DNA from 2 places in the Ferrovibrio sp. GW821-FHT12B10 genome. Region 1 is predicted to be linked to the other one. Evidence: predicted binding sites of a transcription regulator. Region 1 holds the regulator's gene; the other holds the start of a gene.
The links. The regulator PhoB, encoded in region 1, activates phosphate uptake and scavenging genes when phosphate is short. The targets are predictions, from matches to a motif close to TNTCATAAAACTGTCA.

Region 1 (11,568 bases):
GATAGGCGCGGGCGGCGCCGGCAACCGCCAGCACGTTGTCCAGTGACATCGACACGTCGGCGATGACGATCTGGATGATTGCCTGCTTCATGGACTTGGGCGCATCATCCGTTTCGCCGGCTTCTTCCGCGGCCTGATGGCGCAATTCGGAGAACATCTTCCAGGCAACCCAGAAGAGCAGCACGCCGCCGAGCAGGATCAGACCGATCACGGCCATCAGCTGGACTGCAATCGCAGTGAAAAGTAGGCGGAGTACAGTGGCGCCGATGATGCCCCAGAGGATGCCCTGGTTACGCTGCTTTTCCGGCAGGCCTGCAACAGCCAGGCCGATCACGATCGCATTGTCGCCCGAGAGGACGATGTTGATCATGATGACTTCGAAGAAAGCGCTAAGTTGGGCGGGGGTGAGGGTAAAACCGAGAAGCGAGAAATCCATCGGGAACAGCCTTGATGTCGGACATAAAGATTAATGATGCGGCGGGGCGGCACTCTAGGGGCAAACCGGAATACAGGGTATCGGGCGACTCACTTTGTTTATGAAGATTTTATTTTATGGGAATTTTACGCAGACGCTGGCAACTTGCGCTTATCGGGCTCTTTGCTACCTATGACGCCTCGTTGTTTTTGAGCTGATTGCTGGTCATGACCATTGATGCCGCCCTGTTCACCCTGTCGTCCGGCCGGAGTCCGCTGCTGGTGAATATCCCGCATGCCGGGCTGGTCCTCAGTCCGGGCCTGGCCGAGCGGCTGACGCCGCACGCCGCGCGTCTGGCCGATACCGACTGGCATGTCGAAAAGCTCTATGACTTCGCGCCGGCTGCCGGCGTCGGCCTGATGGTCGCCACGCATTCGCGTTATGTGGTCGATCTCAATCGCGATCCCGCCGGCCGCGCGCTCTATCCCGGCGCCGACAATACCGAGCTCTGCCCGACCGGCGGTTTCGATGGCGCACCGCTCTATCGTGATGGCGCCGCGCCGGCTGCCGACGAGATCGCGGCCCGCGCCGATACTTACTGGCGGCCGTATCATGCGCGTCTTGCGGCCGAGCTGGAGACCATCCGCAAGCGCCACGGTTATGCCATCCTGCTCGATGGCCACAGCATCGTTTCGGAAGCGCCGCGCTTCTTCCAGGGCAAGCTGCCCGATCTCAATCTCGGCACCAACGAAGGCCGTAGCTGCGCGCCCGATCTGGCCGCCGCTGCCTATGGCGTGCTGAGCCGGGCCGAAGGCTTCACCCATATCCATAACGGTCGTTTCAAGGGTGGCTATATCACCCGTCATTACGGCCAGCCGGCCAACGGCGTGCATGCCCTGCAACTCGAAATGGCGCAAAGCTGCTATATGGATGAGGCGAACCTGGAACACTGGGATGCGCAACGTGCAGCACCTCTCGCGGCGGTGCTGCGACGTCTGGTGGATGTCCTGCTGCAGTGGCGACCGTCTGTATGAGTGAGATCGGCGAAAAGACCCTGCCCAAGATGCGCTACCCGTTGACGCGCTGGTTCGCACTGTTCCTCATGCTCGGCCTGCCGATCGCGGCCGTGATCATCCTGGCCTGGCTGGTGGGCGACGCATTGACCGCGCCGGTTGCCTGGAGCCTGCTCGGCGCGCTGCTTGCCATCGTCGCCGTCTTCGCCGGCTGGCACACGCTGGTCGCCTGGCGGGTGCTGCGCAGCACTGACGAGATCGCCGGCGTGGAAAGCCGCAGCAGCAGCGACTGGGGTGCTTTCACCATGATCGGTGAATTGGGCTTCACCGTTGAACGCCTGCGCAATACGCTGCTCGACGAGAAGGGCCAGATCGCGCTGCAGAGCACCACGGCTGATGCCATCCTCAATGCGCTGCCCGATCCGGTGTTGCTGCTGGACGGCACCCGCACCATTGCGCGCGCCAATTTCGCCGCCCGAAAATTCTTCGGCAATGACATTGTCGGCAATGATCTGACGGCGGCGCTGCGCCATCCCACCGTGCTGCAGGCCGCCGACGAGGTGCTGAGCGGTGAGACAGGCATGAGTGCCGTCGATCTGACCCTGCCGGTGCCGGACAGTCGCAGCTTTTCGCTGCGCGTCGTGGCGCTGCCAGCGGCGCGCGAGGATACGGTGGCGGTGCTGGCGTTGCATGACCTGACAGCGCTGCGCAAGGCCGAGAAGATGCGCGCCGATTTCGTCGCCAATGCCAGCCACGAGTTGCGCACGCCCCTAGCCTCGCTGGTGGGTTTCATCGAGACCCTGCAGGGACCGGCCAAGGACGACGAGCCGGCGCGGATACGCTTCCTTGGCATCATGCGCGACCAGGCCGGTCGCATGTCGCGCCTGATTCAGGACCTGCTGTCACTGTCGCAGATCGAGATGCGGGAGCACGACCATCCTTCCGAGCCGGTGGCGCTGGCGCCGCTGCTGCGCGACGCCGCCGCTGCGCTGGAACCGCAGGCCAAGGCGAAGAAAATCCAGATCGCGCTGGCGCTGGATGACAGCCTGCCACCGGTGCGCGGCGCCCGCGACGAACTGATGCAGGTGTTCCAGAACCTGATCGACAACGCCATCAAATACGGCAGGGCCGAGAGCACGGTCACGGTGCGCCTTGCGCCGGTGACGACTGGGGAAGGGCAGGAGGTCGGTATCCGCGATCAGGGCGAAGGCATCCCCCGCGAGCATCTGCCGCGCCTGACCGAGCGATTCTACCGGGTCGACTCGGCACGCAGCCGCGATCTGGGCGGAACGGGCCTTGGCCTGGCCATCGTGAAGCACATTGTGAACCGCCATCGCGGCCGGCTTGTCATTGAATCCGAGCTTGGCCAGGGCAGTGAATTCATTATCCGTATGCCGAATGTTCCCGATAGGATCGAGACAACCGCTGAGCCGGTCTAGCGTTGTCATATCAGTGCAACACAACTGAAATAACCATGTCACCGGGTCACCCTACGAGTGGCGGCGCCGGTCGAGACTAGTCACCCCCTCGTCCGGTTGGGAGCGCAGGTTCCGCGTTCCCGCCACCCGGCGCACATCCGGTGCGTCAGAGGAAACCACGATGAGGTATACCGTGATCAACAAGGCTCTCCTTTTCGCCGGCCTGGCCGCCGTGGCGTCGCTCGGGCTGGCTGAACCGGCCGCTGCGCAGCAGGCGCGCGACCAGATCCGCATTGTCGGCTCGTCGACCGTCTATCCCTTCACCACCACGGTGGCCGAGCGCTTCGCCCAGTCGGGCGGCTTCAAAGCGCCGATCGTGGAAAGCACTGGCACCGGCGGCGGCATGAAGCTGTTCTGCGGCGGCGTCGGCACCCAGCACCCCGACCTGACCAATGCTTCGCGTCGCATGACCAAGGCCGAGTTCGATGCCTGCGCCGCTGCCGGCGTGAAGGACATCGTTGAAATGAAGGTCGGCTTCGACGGCATCGCCGTCGCCCTGAAGAAGGGCACGCCGGACATAAACCTGAAGCGCGAAGACATCTGGCTGGCGCTCGCCGCCCAGGTGCCGGTGAACGGCCAGATGGCGCCGAACCCCTACAAGACCTGGAAGCAGGTCAATGCCAGCCTGCCGGATTGGAAGATTGAAGTGATGGGCCCGCCGCCCACCTCGGGCACCCGTGACAGCTTCGTCGAGCTGGTGATGGATGTCGGCTGCAAGAAGTTCCCCGAAGTGAACGCCATCGCCGATGCCAAGGCGAAGGCCACGGCCTGCGGCAAGATCCGTGAAGACGGCGCCTTCATCGAAGCCGGTGAGAACGACAACCTGATCGTCCAGCGTCTGGCTTCGGGCCAGCCGGGCCTGATGGGCGTGTTCGGCTTCTCCTTCCTCGAGGAGAACATGGACAAGCTGCATGGCGCCAAGGTCGACGGCGTCGATCCGACCTTCGAGACCATCTCGGACGGCAAGTATCCCGTGTCGCGTCCGCTCTTTGTCTACGCGAAGAAGGCTCATATCGGCGTCGTGCCGGGCATCAAGGAATTCCTCGCCGAGTATGTCAGCGACCGCGCCATGGCGCAGGGCGGCTACCTGGAGAAGAAGGGTCTTGTTGCCATGCCGAAGAAAGAGCTGGAAAGCGTGCGCTCGCAGGTCACCGGCTTGACCAACCTGGCCATGTAAGAACTGCTCCGGCGGCCGGGCAACCGGCCGCCGGATTTTCACGAAGTTTCGTTTCTCGATTAAGCCGCATATGCTCCGGGGAAGACGATGTCATTGCCGCTGCTGTTACTGGTTCTTCTCGGACTGACCATCGTCGGCTACCACCTCGGTAAGTCGCGCGCGCTGGTCACGGCTGGCGACAAGATCCGCAACCTGCACTCCCTGCCGATGTTCTACGGCTGGTATGTCGTGATCTGGTGCGGCCTGCCGGCGTTGATCCTGTTCGGCATCTGGATTTCCTTCGAAGATACGCTGGTGCGCCAGCTGGTGGTCGCGGAACTGCCCGAGGCAATCCGTCGGCTGCCGACCGACCAGCTCGGCCTGGTGATTTCCGACATTCGCAACATGGCCTACGGCAACATCCCGCTCGACAAGGCCGATGCGGCGATCCGGCCGGTGGTGGAGCATTACATCAGCCTGCGCCAGATCGGCACGACCGCGCTCTGGGTGATCGTGCTGGCGCTGGGTATCGCCGGCCTGCTGTATGGCCGCAGCCGCATCTCTGCCGACTTCCGCGCCCGCAACCGGGTCGAGCAGGTTGCCAATATTCTGCTGATCATCAGCTCCACGCTCGCCGTCATGACCACTATCGGTATCGTGCTGTCGCTGGTTTTCGAGGCTCTGCGCTTCTTCGCCGCCGTCAATCCGCTCGATTTCCTGTTCGGCCTTACCTGGTCGCCGCAGATGGCGATCCGTGCCGACCAAGTCGGTTCGTCGGGCGCCTTCGGGGCCGTACCGCTGTTTGCCGGTACGTTGCTGATCGCGGCTATCGCGATGATCGTCGCGGTGCCGGTCGGTCTGATGGCGGCTGTCTATATGGCAGAATACGCCGCGCCGAAGGTGCGCGCCTTTGCCAAGCCGGCGCTGGAAGTCCTGGCCGGCATCCCGACTGTGGTCTACGGCTTCTTCGCCGCGCTGACCGTCGCGCCCTTCATCCGCGAGGCCGGCGAAAGCATTGGCCTCGCTGTCGCGTCGCAATCCGCCCTGGCCGCCGGACTGGTCATGGGCATCATGATCATTCCTTTCGTGTCCTCGCTGTCCGACGACGTGATCAACGCCGTGCCGCAGAGCCTGCGTGACGGCTCCTTCGGCCTGGGCGCCACCAAGTCGGAAACCATCAAGCGCGTGATCCTGCCAGCGGCGCTGCCCGGCATCGCCGCATCCATCATCCTCGCGTTCAGCCGAGCGCTGGGCGAGACCATGATTGTGGTGATGGCCGCCGGTCTGGCCGCCAACCTGACGGCCAATCCGCTGGCCGCCGTGACCACCGTGACCGTGCATATCGCGTCGCTACTGGTCGGCGATCAGGAATTCGACAGCCCGAAGACGCTGGCGGCTTTTGCGCTGGGCCTGGTGCTGTTCATCGTGACGCTCAGCCTCAACATCGTTGCCCTGCGCATCGTCAAGAAATATCGAGAGCAATATGACTGATATTCTGGCCGATACCGTCCCGAACCGGAAGCTGACCACGGTGGCGCCTGGCGTGCACATGACCGAGGAGGCGACCAAGCGTCTCCGCGCCCGCTATGCCGCGGAAAGCCGCTTCAAGATGATCGGCATGGCCGCCATCCTGTTCTCGATCGCGGCGCTCTGCGTGCTGCTGTTCACCATCGCCAGCGCCGGCTTCACAGCTTTCCAGCAGACTCATATCCGCCTGGACGTGGCGCTGAGCGCCGAGCAGATCGCGCCGGTAGGCACCACCGATCCACGCAAGATTATGCAGGGCAATTACGGCGGCATCATTCTTGAGACGCTGCAGAAGAAATTTCCCGAGGTGCAGAGCCGTGGCGACCGCCGCCGCCTGCAGGCCCTGGTCAGCGCCGGTGCGGAATCGCAGCTTGCGCGCATGGTCGTCGCCGATCCGACCCTGATCGGGCAGACCATCAGCGTCTGGCTGCCAACGTCGTCTGACATCGATGTCTTCGTGAAGAAGCAGGTCGATACCGCGGCGCCGGAAGACCAGCGCCGGGTCAAGGATAACCAGGTGGGTTGGCTCGATGCGCTGAAGGCCAGGGGCGACCTGGAATTGCGCTTCAACACCCGATTCTTCACTGGCGCCGACAGCCGCGAGCCCGAACTGGTCGGTGTCTGGGGCGGCGTGGTTGGGTCCTTCTACACGCTGCTGGTGACCCTGGTGGTGGCTTTCCCGCTGGGCATCATGGCGGCGATCTATTTGGAAGAATTTGCGCCGAAGAACCGCTGGACCGAGGTTATCGAGGTCAACATCAACAACCTCGCGGCCGTGCCCTCCATCGTGTACGGCCTGCTCGGCCTTGCGGTATTTATTGGCTTCTTCGGGATGCCACGCTCCGCGCCGCTGGTCGGCGGTCTGGTGCTGGCGCTGATGAGCCTGCCGGTGATTATCATCGCCTCGCGCGCGGCTTTGCGCGCCGTGCCGCCCTCGATCCGCCAGGCTGCGATGGGCCTCGGCGCCTCGCCGTTGCAGGTGGTACTGCACCATGTTCTGCCGCTGGCGATGCCGGGTATCCTGACCGGGACCATCATCGCCATGGCTCATGCTCTCGGCGAGACGGCGCCGCTGCTGATGATCGGCATGGTCGCCTTCATCGTTGATATCCCGGCGACGCCGGTCGATGCCGCCACGGTGCTGCCGGTGCAGATTTTCATGTGGGCTGACAGTTCCGAGCGTGGCTTCGTCGAGAAAACCTCGGCTGCCATCATTGTGTTGCTGGTCTTCCTGCTGGTGATGAACCTGGCGGCGATCCTGCTGCGCAAGCGGTTTGAACGTCGCTGGTGATCGTGTCTGTGCGTTATTCCCCTTTCGGAGCCATAAGGACTTTTCATGCAGAATGGTAGCGGTGTCGATCTCCGCCAGTCCGAGATCGAAATCAAGATGGTGACCCAGAAAGTCGGCGTCTACTATGGCGAGAAGCAGGCTTTGCGCGATGTCGACCTGCATATCCCGGCGCGCGCGGTTACCGCGCTGATCGGCCCGTCGGGCTGTGGCAAGTCGACCTTCCTGCGCTGCCTGAACCGGATGAACGACACGATCCGCGATTGCCGTGTGGTCGGCGATATCCGCCTTGATGCGCTGAACATCTACGACAGCCAGGTCGATGTCGTGCAGCTGCGCGCCCGGGTCGGCATGGTGTTCCAGAAGCCGAACCCGTTCCCGAAGTCGATCTACGAGAATGTCGCTTATGGGCCCCGCATTCACGGTCTTGCCGAAAGCAGCGACCATCTTGACCATATCGTCGAGACCTCGCTGAAGCAGGCGGGCCTGTGGAAGGAAGTCGGCAGCCGGCTGCAGGAATCGGGCACCAGCCTGTCTGGCGGGCAGCAGCAGCGCTTGTGCATCGCCCGCGCTATCGCCGTGGCGCCGGAAGTGATCCTGATGGACGAGCCCTGCTCGGCGCTGGATCCGATCGCCACCGCTCATATCGAGGAACTGATGGATGAACTGCGCGAGCAGTATACCATCGTCATCGTCACCCATTCGATGCAGCAGGCCGCCCGCGTCTCGCAGCGGACCGCCTTCTTCCATCTGGGTAACCTGGTCGAGACGGATGATACCAGGGTGATTTTCACCAACCCCAAGGACGAGCGGACCCAGGGGTACATCACCGGTCGCTTCGGCTGAGCAGAGTGAGGACATAAGAAAATGCCGCAACATATTGTCCAGAAATACGACGACGAGCTGAAAAAGCTGTCGACCCTCATCGTGCAGATGGGTGGCCTGGCGGAATCGCAGCTTTCCGCCGCCGTCGAGGCGATCGTGAAGCGCGACAGCAACCTGGCCTCGGAAGTGGTGAAGAGCGACACCAAGATCGACGTCCTGCGCAACCAGGTCGACGATTTCGCCATCGAGCTACTGGCGCGCCGCCAGCCGCTGGCCAACGACCTGCGCGTCATCGTCTCGGCGCTGCGCATCTCGTCCGAGATCGAGCGCATCGGCGACTACGCCAAGAATGTCGCCAAGCGCGCAGTGGCGCTGAACCAGGCGCCGCTGGTGCGGCCGGTGCATGCCATTCCGCGCATGGCTGCCCTGGTCCAGGCCCTGATCAAGGACACGCTGGATGCCTATATCACCGCCGATGCCGCCAAGGCCGATGCGGTCTGGGCCCGCGATGAAGAGGTGGACGAGCTGTATACCAGCCTGTTCCGCGAGTTGCTGACCTATATGATGGAGGATCCGCGCTCCATCACCAGCAGCACGCATCTGCTGTTCATCGCCAAGAACATCGAGCGCATCGGCGATCACGCGACGAACATCGCTGAGCTGATCCACTACACGGTGACCGGCGAGATGCAGAAGGAAGACCGTCCGAAAGGCGACGATACCGCCTATGCGGTTGTGAATGCGCCGGGAGGCCAGCGATGAACGTCGCGATCAAACCGCGGGTCCTCGTGATCGAGGACGAAGCGGCGCTGCTGGCGCTGCTGCGTTACAACCTGGAAAAGGAAAACTACACGGTCGACGAGGCGATGGACGGCGAGCAGGCCCTGTTGAAGGTGGCCGAGCATATGCCGGACCTGATCCTGCTCGACTGGATGCTGCCGCGCCTGTCGGGCCTTGAAGTCTGCCGCCAGTTGCGCCGCGATCCAAACGCCCGCAACGTGCCGATCATCATGCTGACGGCGCGCGGCGAGGAAGCCGATCGCGTGCGCGGCCTGGATGCCGGCGCAGACGACTATATCGCCAAGCCCTTCAGCCCCGGTGAGCTGCTGGCCCGCATCCGCGCGGTGCTACGCCGCATCCGGCCGGCGCTGGCGGAAGAGGTGCTGACCTATGGCGGCCTGGTGATGGATATCGCTACCCACAAGGTCACTCGCAATGGCCGCGATGTGCATCTGGGTCCGACCGAATTCCGCCTGCTGCGCTATTTCCTCGAGCATCCGGGCCGTGTGTTATCGCGCGACCAGTTGCTGGATGCGGTCTGGGGCCGCGACATCTATGTCGAGCAGCGTACGGTGGACGTCCATATCCGTCGCCTGCGCAAGGCGTTGAACGGCAATGGCGAGATGGATGTGATCCGCACGGTGCGGTCGGCTGGCTATGCGCTGGAGCTGACCTCCGCCGCCGCTATGGCCTGACCCGTCATTATCGGGACAAAGAAAAAGCCGGCCATCGTAAGATGGCCGGCTTTTTTATGTCTGGCGCTGCGCTTTAGCGGCGGCCGGCGATCTGCTTCTTCATCGCAGCGAACAGGGCTTCGACCTTGCCGCCATTATTCTGGATCACGGATTCGAACTGCTGGCGCTGGGTGAAGGCCATCGACACGCCTTCCACCACCACATCGGTGACCAGCGGCTTGCCGTCCTTCTCATGCGTCTTCCATTCAACGCGGATCGGCGGACCGTTCTGGCGGTTGATCTGCGATTCCACCACCTGCTCGCTGCCGGCCGCCTTCACGCCGTCGCGCACATCCAATGTCTCGCCGTTATACTGCGACAGCAGCTGCGAATAGACCTTCACCAGATAATCCAGGAAGAGGCTGTTGTATTCCTGCTTCTGGACATCGGTCAGGCCACGATTGTAGCGGCCAAGGCAGAACTGGCCGACGGCATCCAGATCGAGATGCGAGGTCATAAGAGTGCGGACAAGGCCTTCGCGCTTTTCAGTGGTTAGCGAGCGGTCACCCAGCGCCTTGAGAGTGTCGCCGCCGACTTCGCGGATGAATTGGTCAGGCGCTGCGGCCCGGGCGGGCGCAGCAGAAATGGCCTGGAGGCCGAGCAGGAGGCCGGCCGCGGTGGCGACCATGAGAAAACGGCGGGAAAGCAAGGCTGAAAGCATGGGGAATCCCGGCTAAGAGGCGGAAGGGAATAGTTTTTTTGACGTCTGAATATGGCGGGAACGCGGCCGAACCATAGCCTGACGATGATTGTATGGCGATGATTCTTTTTTGACCCGTTTTTGGCCCTATACAAATACATAAAGATATGTTTATGTTTGACCCATGACTGACTCAAGCTTGACCCTCGATACCCTGATGGCCGCCCTGCGGGCTGCGGCCGAGCCGACGCGTCTGCGGCTGCTGGCGCTCTGTGCCCAGGGCGAACTCACGGTCAGCGAACTCACCCAGATCCTGGGGCAGAGCCAGCCCCGCGTCTCCCGCCATCTCAAGCTGCTCTGCGAAGCGGGGCTGCTCGAGCGGGTGCCCGAAGGCACCTGGGCATTCTATCGCGTTGGCGATCGCCTGTCCGGCGCGCCGTTGGTGCGCGCGGTCAGCAGCCTGCTGCCACGCAACGACGCGACGCTGGCGCGCGATGCCGAGCGTCTGACGGCGGTGAAGCGCACCCGCGCCGAAACCGCCGAACGCTATTTCCGCGACAACGCCGCCCAGTGGTCGGCGATCCGGTCGCTGCATGTGGACGAGGAACAGGTGGAGGCAGCCGTGTTGCGGCTGCTGGGGCAGGGTGCGCCGGTTGACGATCTGCTGGACATCGGCACCGGTACCGGGCGCCTGCTGGAAATCCTCAGCCCGCATGTGAAGCGTGGCCTGGGCGTCGATCTCAGCCGCGACATGCTGAGCATCGCGCGCGCCAATCTGGAACGGGCCGGCATCAAGCATTGTCAGGTGCGGCAGGCCGACATGTATGCCCTGCCACTCGACAGCGGCAGCGTCGATGCTGCAGTGATCCATCAGGTGCTGCATTTCGCCGACGAACCACAAAAGGCGATCCAGGAAGCCGTGCGGGTGCTGAAACCCGGCGGCCGGCTGATCGTCATCGATTTCGCGCCGCATGACCTGGAAGATCTGCGCGCACGTCATGCCCACCGGCGCCTCGGCTTCTCTGATGCCGAACTGCGCGGCTGGTGCGCCTCGGCCGGCCTGGATGCCGATCCGGTGATCGCGTTGCCTGGCCAGTCGCTCACCGTCCATATCTGGCACGCCGTCAAGCATGGCGCCGTCGCTGCTATGTCCACCTCTCACAAGAGTGCCGCAGAATGACCACGTTGCCCGATGCCAACGCTCACGCCGCCCGGCGGTCTGGTCCGCTGAAGGTCTCGTTCGAATTCTTCCCGCCGAAGACGGCGGAGATGGAAGAAAGCCTGTGGCGCAGCGTCACGCGCCTGGCGCCGCTGGAGCCGCGTTTCGTCTCGGTGACTTATGGCGCTGGCGGCTCGACCCGCGAGCGCACTCATAACACCGTGGTGCGCATCCTCAAGGAAACCGGCCTGAAGCCGGCCGCGCATCTCACCTGCGTCGGCGCTTCGAAGGGCGAAGTGGACGAGGTGGCCCAGCATTACTGGCAGGCCGGCATCCGCCACATTGTGGCGCTCCGCGGCGATCCGCAGGAAGGCACTGGCGGTTTTGCGCCGCATCCGCAGGGCTATGCCAATTCGACGGACCTGATCGCCGGCCTCAAGAAGATCGGCGACTTCGAGATCAGCGTCGGCTGCTATCCCGAAGGCCACCCCGACACCGCGTCGCCGCGCGTCGAGCTGGAGCATCTCAAGCGCAAGGTCGATGCCGGCGCGAC
Region 2 (11,568 bases), 2.7 Mb from region 1:
GGCCAGCGTCTGGGTCGATGCCTGGCGGTCGCATGCGACCCTGGCCCGTCAGGCCGGCGACCAGTTCGGCGGCATCGTCGACAAGATTGAGAAGATCGTCGCGCGATATGGTAGCGACAAGATCGCTGTGCCCTACACGACCCGCATGTGGATTGCCCAGAGGGTCGACTGATGGGCAGTTTCCCATCCAAGGCAGATGTGCTGTCGCAGCTGGCGCCCCAGCTGAAGATGGGAAAAGTGCTTCCGCAGGTCAGTTTCCGTGCGAAGGACTGGGTAGCAAACCGTGACGGCATCCTGGCGCGCCTTGCCGGGGAAGCCTGGAGTGGAGGTCTCCTGATCGTTCGCTCCAGCGCGGCAGCCGAGGATCGCCCGGCGCAATCGATGGCCGGGCATTTTCAGTCGGTTGGCAATGTGGCGCTCGGCGATGTCCCCGTGGCAGTCGATGCGGTGATACGCTCCTATGGGGCAGAGCCCGCCGGAGGTGATGCGGTATTCATCCAGCCGATGCTCCTCGATGTCACTATCAGCGGCGTCGTTTTCACTCGCGATCCGAATACCGACGCATCATATACCGTCGTCAATTACGATACCCATGGCGATACCGCGGCTGTCACCGGCGGCCACGGTGCCAATCTGCGAACCTATGTCCGCTGGAAGGGGGCGTCGCAGCCGGCGCCGGCGCCGCTCGATCAAGTGCTTGCCCTGGCGGCGGAGCTTGAGGCTTTGCTGAAGGTGGATGCGCTCGATATTGAGTTTGCATTCACGCGGGACGGAACGCTCTATCTGCTGCAGACGCGGCCGCTCGCCTGCGGTGACAGTGAAGCCCTGTCGCCTGAGAGGCACAGGGCGATTCTGCAGTCGATTGCCGACAAGATTACCCAGGCAGACCGGCCGCATCCCTATCTGCGCGGTCGTCGCGCGCTGTTCGGCGTCATGCCCGATTGGAATCCTGCGGAGATCATTGGCATCCGTCCGCGACCGCTATCGCTGTCGCTGTACCGCAACCTGATCACAGACAGCGTCTGGGCCTATCAGCGGCATAATTACGGGTATCGCAACCTGCGCAGTTTCCCGCTGATGCGGTCATTTCATGGGCTTCCCTACATAGATGTGCGGGTAAGCTTCAATTCCTTCATCCCCGGCGATATAGGCGATGATCTCGCCGACAGGCTGGTGGACACCTATCTGGAAGATCTGGCCGCGGCGCCGACGCTCCATGACAAGGTGGAGTTCGAGATCGTCTTCTCCTGTTACACCTTTGATATAGACGAGCGTTTGAAGCGTCTTGCGGCGCGCGGCTTCGGCGAACAGGACGTCTCCGATCTCAAAAGCAGCCTTCGTCATCTGACCAACCGGATCGTTCATGGTGAAACCGGCCTGTGGCGCGGTGACGCTGAGAAGATCGAACATCTGCAGCGGCGCCAGGACATCATTTCGCAATCCGACATGGATATCCTGGAGCAAATCTATTGGCTGCTTGAGGATTGCAAACGCTACGGAACGCTGCCTTTCGCCGGTCTCGCCCGCGCCGGCTTCGTCGCGGTCCAGATGCTGCGGTCGCTCGTCGCGGTCGGGATCATCGACCGGCAGCAGTATGACGCTTTCATGGAGAAGATAGATTCCGTATCGGGGCGCATGGCCCGCGACCTGCGTGAATTGCCGCGCGCGGAGTTCCTGTCGCGCTACGGCCATCTTCGCCCGGGTACCTATGACATTCTGTCGCTGCGCTATGATGAAGCGCCGGATGTCTATCTCGGCGATGGCGTTGCATCGGCGTCGAACAAGAATGACAGCGGTCCGGGCTTCGCCCTGTCGCTGACCCAGATGCGACAGATTTCAGACCTTATCCAGCAGCATGGGCTGGATATGAATGTCGTTGGCCTGTTCGAATTCATCCAGGCTGGCATCGAGGGGCGCGAGCAGGCGAAGTTCGTCTTCACCCGGTCGCTCAGCAGGGTGCTGCAGCTTCTGACGACGCTGGGCGAGCGGCATGGCCTGTCCCGGGATGATATGTCCTATTTCGACGCCGGCATGATCGAGAGTCTGTATGTCGCCAGCGGAGACATCGCCGAAGTTCTCCGTCGCAGCGTTGATTACGGCCGATCTAGATATCGCGAGACCCAGAAGATCACACTGCCTCCACTGATTGCGAGCGCGGATGATGTCTGGGCTTTTGAGATTCCCCCCTCCGATCCCAATTTCATAACGCAGCGGGTCGTCGAGGCGGCGGTGCTGCCCCATACGGCATCCGCCGAGGCGCTCAAAGGCGCCATCATCGCCATCCCCAGCGCGGACCCCGGTTTCGACTGGCTGTTCTCGAAAGGGATCGCCGGTTTCGTCACCGCCTATGGCGGTGTCAATTCCCATATGGCGATCCGGGCCGGCGAGCTTGGGCTGCCGGCCGTCATCGGTGCCGGCGAAACGCTGTATAACAGCTGGAGGGAGGCGCGCCGGCTGCGCATTGATTGCGGCAATCGCCGGGTCGATATCCTGCGATGAAGACCATGATCGCCATAACGCAAAGGGTCGAGGTTCTTGCCGATCGTGGCGAGCGCCGGGATGCGCTGGACCAGCGCTGGATCGATTTCATGTCGACCTGCGGGTTGATGGCCTATCCGGTCGCCAATCGGCCCGATCTAGTGCGTGATGCGATCGAGAAGATCGATCCCGCTGGCCTTGTCCTCACCGGCGGAAACGATCTTGCCAGCTATGGCGGGGATGCGCCCGAGCGCGATGCCACCGAACGGCTGCTGATCGACTGGGCGCGGGAGCGGCGCAAGCCGATCGTGGCGGTATGCCGTGGCGTGCAGATGCTGGCCGATGCTTTCGGCGGCAGCCTTGTTCGTCTGGGCGGACATGCCGGGTCCAGGCACAAGGTTGTTCTGGATGCTGGCGGCACCCGCGAGGTGAACAGCTTCCACAACTGGGGACTGACCGCGGTGCCGGATGGCTTCCACGGCTGGGCGGCGACGGAAGACGGAAGCATCGAGGCGATCCGTCACCGGAATGAGGCAATCACCGGCATCCTCTGGCACCCCGAGCGGGAGAGTCCGTTTCATGGGGATGACATCGCATTGTTCCGGCGCAGTTTCGGAATGACATCATGAGGGCGCTGATTCTGGCGGCGGGTCGCGGCAGCAGGATGAATGCGCGCACCGAGGACAGGCCGAAATGCCTGGTGGAGCTTGCGGGGCGGGCACTGCTCGATCTGCAGCTTGCAGCACTCAGAGGAGCGGGAATAGCCGATATCGCGATCGTCACCGGCTACCTGGGCGACCGGCTGGCCGGTCGCGGGCTGCAGGTTTTTCACAATGACCGCTGGCAGCACAGCAATATGGTCGTTTCACTGCGTGCGGCCGACACGTGGTTGTGTGAGGCACCCTGCATCGTATCCTACGCGGACATATTCTATCCTGCTGAAACGGTTGTCCGTCTGGCGCAGGCCGGCGATCCGTTGGCGATTGCCTATGATCCCGACTGGCTGTCGCTGTGGACCGGCCGTTTCGAGAATCCACTGCTGGACGCTGAAACCTTCCGGCGGGATGCCACCGGGCAGCTTGTGGAGATCGGTCAGCGCGCGAGCACGACGGCCGAGATCGAAGGCCAGTATATGGGGCTGCTGAAGTTCACGCCGGCCGGCTGGAACAGCGTGCTTGATGTGCTGCACGCCATGCCGGCTGCGGCAATCGACAAACTTGACATGACGTCGTTGCTGTCGCGGCTGCTGGCTGCAGGTGTGCGGATCGGCACGGTGCCGACAGCGCCGGGCTGGGGCGAAGTCGATGCCGAGACGGACCTTGCCTATTACGAGCAGGAGATGGCTGCAGGGCGTCTGCGGCTTCAGGCCTGACTGTTCACCAGGCTGAGGTGCTGGCCCGTGCAGCCGGCCGGCACTGACTTGCCGGATTAATCATGCTCGATGGTCAGAGTGACGTGATCGGCAGCGAAACGCGCGCGCACGAATTCCACAGGCTTGCCGCGTTCGTCCACATTCACGGTCTCGCTGATCAGAACCGGCCGGGTACGCGGCAGGTTCAGCAGCCGGGCGTCATTCGCTGAAATCAACTTCGCCATCACGCGTGTCGTGCGGCGGTGATAGTCGGCGACGCCGCCGGCGTGCAGTGCGCCGGTGATCGAGCCGCTGCGGCGGAAGAGCTCGGGCATGTTGGGGAAGCGGTCGACGGCAAAGAAGTGGCTGCTGATGCTGACAGCGCGTTCGTCGGCGCGGTTGCGGGTTTCGATTTCCCATAAGGCGGCGCCGGTCGGGATGCCCATGGCGCGCGCGATTTCGGCCGGCGCTGCGATCTGGTCGGCGCTGATCAATTCGCGCGTCGGTTTCTTCTGCTTGGTCAGCAGGTTTTCGGTAAAGCGGGTGCGCGGTCCCAGCGCGTAATCCAGCGACCCGTCGGCGACGAACATGCCGCGGCCCTGTTCAATCCGTACGAGTCCTGTTTCCGCCAGGCGATTCATAGCCTGTCGCACCGTATGGCGATTGACGCCGAAGGTGCCGGCCAGATGCTTTTCCGTGGGTAGCTGCAAGCCGGGTTTGTAGTCGCCCCGGCGGATCGCCTGCTCCATGACGGCGGCAATCTGGCGCCATACCGCCATGCCGCTGCCTCGTTCGATCATGCTCTGCATCGTTCAACCGCTGTGGTCATAAAAGTTTCGCCAAGTGATGGCTTGATGAAATCGGGATGGCGGAGTAGATATATAGATGTCTAGACGAATTTAGACATTTGCGCAAGAGGTCTGCATGACCAGCTCCACCGACAACCAGCCCACCGCCGCTCGCCAGCGCCGTCTTAGCCTGCTGGCCCGCGCCGATCGCGCGCGGCTTGAAGCAGCCTGGAACGCCCTGCCGGACCGTCCGGCCTATCGCCGCCTCAAGCAGCCGGAAACCGGTCTGGTAATGGTGCGCGCGCGTGCCGGCGGCGTGGGCCAGCGCTTCAATCTGGGCGAGATGACCGTGACGCGCTGCGTGGTGGCGCTGGAAGAGGGCGGCCATATGGGAGTCGGCTATGTGCAGGGCCGCGATCATCGCAAGGCCGAGCTGGTGGCGCTGTTCGATGCCTTGACTCAGGACGGCCTGCGTGGCGCAGAGCTGGAACGCACTCTGATCCTGCCGGTGGAGGCTGGCCTGCAGGCGGCGCTGCAGGATCGCGCAGCCAAGGTGGCGGCGACCAAGGTCGATTTCTTCACGCTCGCACGCGGCGATGATTAAGGCGGGACACTGACCATGAACAGCATGACCACGCCCGCACCGGGCTTCTCCGATCCGGTCCAGCAAAGCCAGCAGGCTTTTCGCACGCTTCTCGACGCCACGGCGCGTCCGGGCCTGCCGGTGCGGATGACGGTGGAGGCGGGGCATCCGGCCGGTCTGTCGCCGGCCCTGGCGGCCGCGCTGCTGACGCTGTGCGATTTCGATACGCCGGTCTGGCTTGGTTCGGGCCTGGATGGCGCGGCCGTCCGCGACTGGCTGCGTTTCCACACCGGTGCGCCACTGGTCGCGCAGCCGGAACGGGCAGCGATCGTGCTGCTCTCGGCCGGCCATGCTCTGCCCGCGCTGCAAAGCTTTTCGCTTGGCACTGATGAGGCGCCCGAGCGCGGCGCCACGCTGCTGGTTCAGGTGCCGACACTGACGGGCGAGGCGGCGATGACATGGCGCGGGCCCGGCATCCGCGACAGCATCGCCATGCCGCTCGCCGGCCTGGACATAGCGGTCTGGAAACAGCGCGCGGCGTTGAACGCGGCCTTCCCCCGCGGTCTCGATCTCTATCTGGCCAACGGGGATGATCTGGTGGTCCTGCCGCGCAGCACCGTCATCGCCATCGAAGGAGCCTGACATGTATGTAGCCGTGAAGGGCGGCGAGGCCGCCATCGAGAATGCCCACAAGCTGCTGGCCGAAGACCGCCGGGGCGATGCGGCCGTGCCGGAAGTCAGTGTGGACCAGATTCGCGAGCAGCTCAGCGGTGGTGTCGACCGCGTCATGACCGAAGGTTCGGTTTACGATCCCGAACTGGCGGCACTGGCGGTCAAGCAGTCGCGCGGCGACCAGGTGGAGGCGATCTTCCTGCTGCGCGCCTACCGCACCACGCTGCCGCGCTTTGCCGTGTCGCAGCCCATCGATACCTCCGACATGCAGATCACCCGGCGCATCTCGTCCTGCTTCAAGGACATGCCGGGCGGGCAGCTGTTGGGGCCGACCTTCGACTATACCCACCGCCTGCTCGATTTCGCTCTGCTGGCTGAACAGGAAGTCGTTGCCGCCGAAGGCAAGGGCGCGCTGGCCGACCATATGCCGCAGGTGGTCGATCTGCTGAACAATGAAGGCCTGATCGAACGCGAACTGCCCGATGCCGATGATGCCGCGGTCAGCGACCTGACCCGCGAGCCGATGATGTTCCCGGCCGGTCGCGATGCACGGCTGCAGAATCTGGCCCGTGCCGACGAGGGCTACCTGTTGGCGCTGGGCTATTCCACGCAGCGCGGTTATGCCAAGTCGCATCCCTTCGTGGGCGAAATCCGCTCCGGTGCCGTCGGCGTCTCGGTCGATATCCCCGAGCTCGGCTTCGCCGTCGATATCGGCGACATCGTTGTCACTGAATGCCAGATGGTGAACCAGTTCAAGGGTTCGAAGACCGAACCACCGAAGTTCACCCGCGGCTATGGTCTCAGCTTCGGCATGGCCGAGCGCAAGGCGATGGCCATGGCGCTGGTCGACCGCTCGCTGCGTGCCGAGGAGCTGGGCGAGGAAATCACCGCGCCGGCCCAGGACCAGGAATTCGTGCTCTACCATGCCGACAATGTCGAAGCCTCTGGCTTCGTGCAGCATCTCAAGCTGCCGCATCATGTCGATTTCCAGGCCGAACTGACGCTGGTGCGCACCATGCGCGCCGAGATCGCCGCGCAGCAGCGCGCAGAACCCCTTGAGGAGGCCGCGCAGTGACCGCCATGCAGCAGAGCTATGAGGCCGGCGGCACGCTGGCTGGATATAATTTCGCCTTCCTGGACGAGCAGACCAAGCGCATGCTGCGCCGGGCGATCCTCAAGGCCGTTGCCATTCCGGGCTATCAGGTGCCGTTCGGCAGCCGTGAAATGCCGCTGCCCTATGGCTGGGGCACCGGCGGCATGCAGGTGACGGCGGCCGTGATCGGCGGCAACGACGTGCTCAAGGTGATCGACCAGGGTGCCGACGACACCACCAACGCCGTTTCGATCCGCCGCTTCTTCGTGCGTATGACCAATGTCGCCACCACCGAGAAGACACGGGAGGCAACCCTGATCCAGACGCGCCACCGCGTGCCGGAGACGCCGCTGACGGAAGGCCAGATTCTGGTCTATCAGGTGCCGATCCCGGAACCGCTGCGCTGGCTGGAGCCGCGCGAGATAGAGACGCGCAAGATGCATGCCCTGTCGGAATATGGCGTGATGCATGTGAAGCTGTATGAGGATATCGCCCAGCATGGCCATATCTCCACGGCCTATGATTATCCGGTGCTGGTGAACGGCCGCTATCTGATGCGCTGCTCGCCGATCCCGAAATTCGATACCCCAAAGCTGCATATGAACCCGGCGCTCCAGTTGTTCGGTGCCGGTCGCGAGAAGCGCATCTATGCCTTGCCGCCGTATACCGACGTGCGACCGCTGGATTTCGAGGACCATCCCTTCGAGATCGAGCGCTGGCCGGAAAACTGCGCGCTGTGCAATGCCGGCGACAGCTTCCTGGACGAAGTGATCCTGGACGATCGCGGCGGCCGCATGTTTGTCTGTTCTGACACTGATTACTGCGGTGAACGTCGGGCGGCTGGCCATATCGGCCATATGGGTGCGCCTTATGAGAAGGAGGCCGCGGAATGATCGAGATGCCGCTGCTCAGCGTTGAATCGCTGCACAAGTCTTTCGGCCGCCAGGCCGCCTGCCGCGACGTGTCCTTCGAGCTGTGGCCGGGCGAGGTTCTGGGCATCGTAGGCGAGTCCGGGTCGGGCAAGTCGACACTCCTCAATGCCATCGCCGGCCGCATCACCGCTGATGCAGGAAAGATTCTGTACCGCACGGCTGCCGGTGACATCATCGACCTGGCGCGGGCCTCCGATGCCCAGCGCCGCCATCTGATGCGCACCGAATGGGGCTTCGTGCAGCAGCATGCCCGTGACGGGCTGCGCATGGGCTTTTCGGCCGGCGCCAATATCGGTGAGCGGCTGATGGCGGTCGGCCAGAAGCATTACGGCAACCTGCGCGACACGGCACTGGACTGGATGCAGGCGGTCGAGATCGCGCCGGAGCGGGTCGATGATCTGCCGACCACCTTCTCGGGCGGCATGCAGCAGCGCCTGCAGATCGCCCGCAACCTGGTGACGCGGCCGCGTATCGTGCTGATGGACGAGCCGACCGGCGGGCTGGATGTCTCGGTTCAGGCGCGCCTGCTGGACCTGCTGCGTCGCCTGGTGCAGGAGTACAATGTCGCCGTGATTATCGTGACCCATGATCTGGGCGTCGCCCGTCTGCTGGCGCATCGCCTGATGGTGATGCGACGCGGCGAGGTGGTGGAGGCTGGCCTCACCGACCAGTTGCTGGACGATCCGCAGCATGCCTATACGCAGCTGCTGGTCTCCTCGGTTCTGACTGTGTGAGGATGGAATGACCACGCATCCCGAAATGATCCGTGTCGACAATATCGACAAGACCTTCACGCTGCATCTGCGCGGCGGCATTGCGCTGCCGGTCCTGCGCAACACCAGTCTCAGCGTCGCCGGCGGCGAATGTGTCACCCTGCACGGCCCATCGGGAGCGGGCAAGTCGACGTTGCTGCGGTCGATCTACGGCAACTACCGGCCGCAGTCGGGACATATCCTGATTCGGCATGACGACGTCCTCACCGATATCGTTGGCGCTGTGCCCCGTGTGGTGCTGGATATCCGCCGTCGCACGCTGGGCTACGTGACCCAGTTCCTGCGCGTCATTCCGCGTGTGTCGACCCTCGATATCGTGGCGGAACCGCTGCTGGCACGCGGCACTGGCATCGAGGCGGCCCGGGCGCGGGCGGCCGAGCTGCTGACCCGGCTGCAGATCCCGGAAAAGATGTGGACACTGCCGCCGGCGACCTTCTCTGGCGGAGAGCAGCAGAGAATCAACATCGCGCGCGGCTTCTGCGCCGATTATCCGATTCTGCTGCTCGATGAGCCGACGGCGTCGCTGGATGAGCGCAATCGCAAAATTGTCATAGAACTGATCGATGATGCACGTCGACGCGGCACGGCTATTGTTGCCATCGTGCATGATGCCGAGACGCGAGCGGCGATCACCACCCGTCTTTTGCCTTTGGAAGCCCTGGGAGTTGCGGCATGAATACCGACTTGGTTGTCACCAACGCGCGAATCATCGGGCGTGATGCCGAGATCACCGGCAGCCTGCATGTGCGCGATGGCGTGATCGCCGATATCGATACACGCGGGGCTGCCGTCAAGGATGCGCTCGACTTCGGTGGCGACTACCTGCTGCCGGGCCTGGTCGAGCTGCACACCGACAATCTGGAAAAGCATTTCGCGCCGCGCCCTGGCGTGCGCTGGCCGGCCAAGCTGGCGGTAATCAATCATGACGCCCAGGTGGCGGCCGCCGGCATCACCACGGTGATGGATGCGGTGGCGGTGGGCGATGTGCGCGAAGGTTCGGTCCGCTTGCAGATCCTGCGCGACATGATTGCTGCCATCGAGGCGGCGCAGAAGGATGGCATGCTGCGGGCCGAGCACCTGCTGCATCTGCGGTGCGAAGTTTCCTTCGCCGATCTGATGGCTTTGATCGAACCGATGGCGGGCCTGAGCTGGCTCAAGCTGGTGTCGATCATGGATCACACGCCGGGGCAGCGGCAGTTTGTGAAGCCGGAAAAGTACCGCCAGTATTATCAGGGCAAGTTCGGCATGTCCGACGAGGAAATGGACAAGTTCATGGCCGATCAGATCGCGGCGGCCCAGGCCAATGGCGCGCGCAATCGTCGCGCCGTAGTGGAGCTCTGCCGGGCCAAGGGCCTGCCGCTGGCCAGTCATGACGATGCGACGGCTGCCCATGTGGCGGAAGCCGCGGCCGACGGCATGGTGGTGGCGGAATTCCCCACTACGCATGAAGCGGCCAAGCTGTCGCGCCAGCATGGCATGAAGGTGATGATGGGCGGGCCCAACGTGGTGCGTGGCGGGTCGCATTCGGGCAACATTTCGGCGCGCTCGCTGGCCGAAAGCGGCGAACTCGACATCATCTCGTCGGATTATGTACCGAGCAGCATGCTGCTCTCGGCCTTCCTGGTGCCGCAGCAGGTGCCGGGGATCAGCCTACCGAAGGCAGTCGCCATGGTGTCGGCCAATCCCGCCGATGCCGTCGGCCTGACTGATCGCGGTGCCCTGGAAGTGGGCAAGCGCGGCGACATGGTCCGTGTCAGCATGGTGGATGACATCCCTGTCGTGCGCGCCGTCTGGCGCGCCGGCAACAGGGTTATGTAATCAGGCGCGTCAAGTAACCAGGAGGGCATCATGCAGATTCTCGATCACATCATGACGCTGCTGGAAAAGGCCGGTGCCGAACGCTATGGCGGCGAGAATGTCAGCCAGCTCGAGCATGCTCTGCAATGCGCCATGCATGCCGAGCGCACCGGCTCCAGCCCGGAGTTGATCACGGCGGCGCTGCTGCATGATATCGGTCATCTGGTCGATGACGGCGACGAAGGCCTGGCCGAGAAAGGCATCGATGCTAATCATGAGGTGATTGCTGCCGACTGGCTCGGCCGGCATTTCCCGGAGGCCGTGGTGGCGCCGGTGCGGCTGCATGTCGATGCCAAGCGATACCTGTGCCAGGCCGAGCAACATTACTGGGCCGGCCTGTCGAAGAGTTCGAAAATGAGCCTGGACGTCCAGGGTGGTATCTACAGCGATATCGAGGCGGCCGCATTCATCGCCCAGCCTTTCGCTGACGATGCCGTGAAGCTACGGCGCTGGGATGATGCGGCCAAAACCCCGCACCTGAAAACGCCTGATCTGGCGCATTACCGCCCGATCGTTGCCGCCGTTCTGAAAGCCTAGCCACCGAGGCGATAACGTCCGGCGATGCGGAAGGGCTTGCCGCTGTCCGGCTGAACGAACAGGCAGATTTCCGGGACCATATAGTCCGATGCCGTGAAGGGCTTGCAGACGGCCGTCAGGTGCCGCAGCAGGGCCTCGCGCTCACCGGCATCCCTGATCGAATTGGTCAGCGTGAAATGCAGCCGGAATTCCTCGAACACATAGGGATAGCCCCAGGTCTGCAGGTAGTCTTCCTGACGCGGTGTCAGCGGCGTCCGGCGCCGACGTTCGAGCTCGGCGTCCGTCAGCGGCGCCCGGAAGGCGTCGAAGCTGCGAACGCAGTCGGCGGCCAGGGCGTCCAGATCAGATGACGGCTCTGACGGACGCAGGGCGAGAAAGCTGCCCAGGGCCGCCACCGTCAGCGGCGCCATGGTGACGGGCGCGCGCTGGGCCGCAAAAGCCTCCAGGGCCACGATCAGATCTGCTTCGCTGCTGCCGTCCTTCAGGCGGAAGGGCGGTTTGAGG

Region 2: phnF (phosphonate metabolism transcriptional regulator PhnF) is a predicted target of PhoB. The motif match lies at 4,674-4,689, and genes of this name have one in related genera.

What each region holds. Positions count from the first base shown of each region.
Region 1 is NZ_JBXAQT010000001.1:3,017,420-3,028,987, forward strand. It holds gene AC1RRT_RS15165 (TerC family protein) at 1-436, opposite strand, end outside; gene hutG (N-formylglutamate deformylase) at 643-1,449, shown strand; gene AC1RRT_RS15175 (ATP-binding protein) at 1,446-2,867, shown strand; gene AC1RRT_RS15180 (PstS family phosphate ABC transporter substrate-binding protein) at 3,028-4,083, shown strand; gene pstC (phosphate ABC transporter permease subunit PstC) at 4,171-5,553, shown strand; gene pstA (phosphate ABC transporter permease PstA) at 5,612-6,880, shown strand; gene pstB (phosphate ABC transporter ATP-binding protein PstB) at 6,977-7,723, shown strand; gene phoU (phosphate signaling complex protein PhoU) at 7,745-8,464, shown strand; gene phoB (phosphate regulon transcriptional regulator PhoB) at 8,461-9,177, shown strand; gene AC1RRT_RS15210 (MlaC/ttg2D family ABC transporter substrate-binding protein) at 9,251-9,844, opposite strand; gene AC1RRT_RS15215 (ArsR/SmtB family transcription factor) at 10,041-11,036, shown strand; gene metF (methylenetetrahydrofolate reductase [NAD(P)H]) at 11,033-11,568, shown strand, end outside.
Region 2 is NZ_JBXAQT010000001.1:316,289-327,856, reverse strand. It holds gene AC1RRT_RS01810 (class I SAM-dependent methyltransferase) at 1-172, shown strand, start outside; gene AC1RRT_RS01805 (PEP/pyruvate-binding domain-containing protein) at 172-2,499, shown strand; gene AC1RRT_RS01800 (gamma-glutamyl-gamma-aminobutyrate hydrolase family protein) at 2,496-3,107, shown strand; gene AC1RRT_RS01795 (phosphocholine cytidylyltransferase family protein) at 3,104-3,850, shown strand; gene phnF (phosphonate metabolism transcriptional regulator PhnF) at 3,907-4,629, opposite strand; gene phnG (phosphonate C-P lyase system protein PhnG) at 4,754-5,221, shown strand; gene phnH (phosphonate C-P lyase system protein PhnH) at 5,237-5,842, shown strand; gene AC1RRT_RS01775 (carbon-phosphorus lyase complex subunit) at 5,844-6,947, shown strand; gene AC1RRT_RS01770 (alpha-D-ribose 1-methylphosphonate 5-phosphate C-P-lyase PhnJ) at 6,953-7,858, shown strand; gene phnK (phosphonate C-P lyase system protein PhnK) at 7,864-8,631, shown strand; gene phnL (phosphonate C-P lyase system protein PhnL) at 8,639-9,346, shown strand; gene AC1RRT_RS01755 (alpha-D-ribose 1-methylphosphonate 5-triphosphate diphosphatase) at 9,343-10,488, shown strand; gene AC1RRT_RS01750 (phosphonate degradation HD-domain oxygenase) at 10,519-11,064, shown strand; gene AC1RRT_RS01745 (DUF1045 domain-containing protein) at 11,061-11,568, opposite strand, start outside.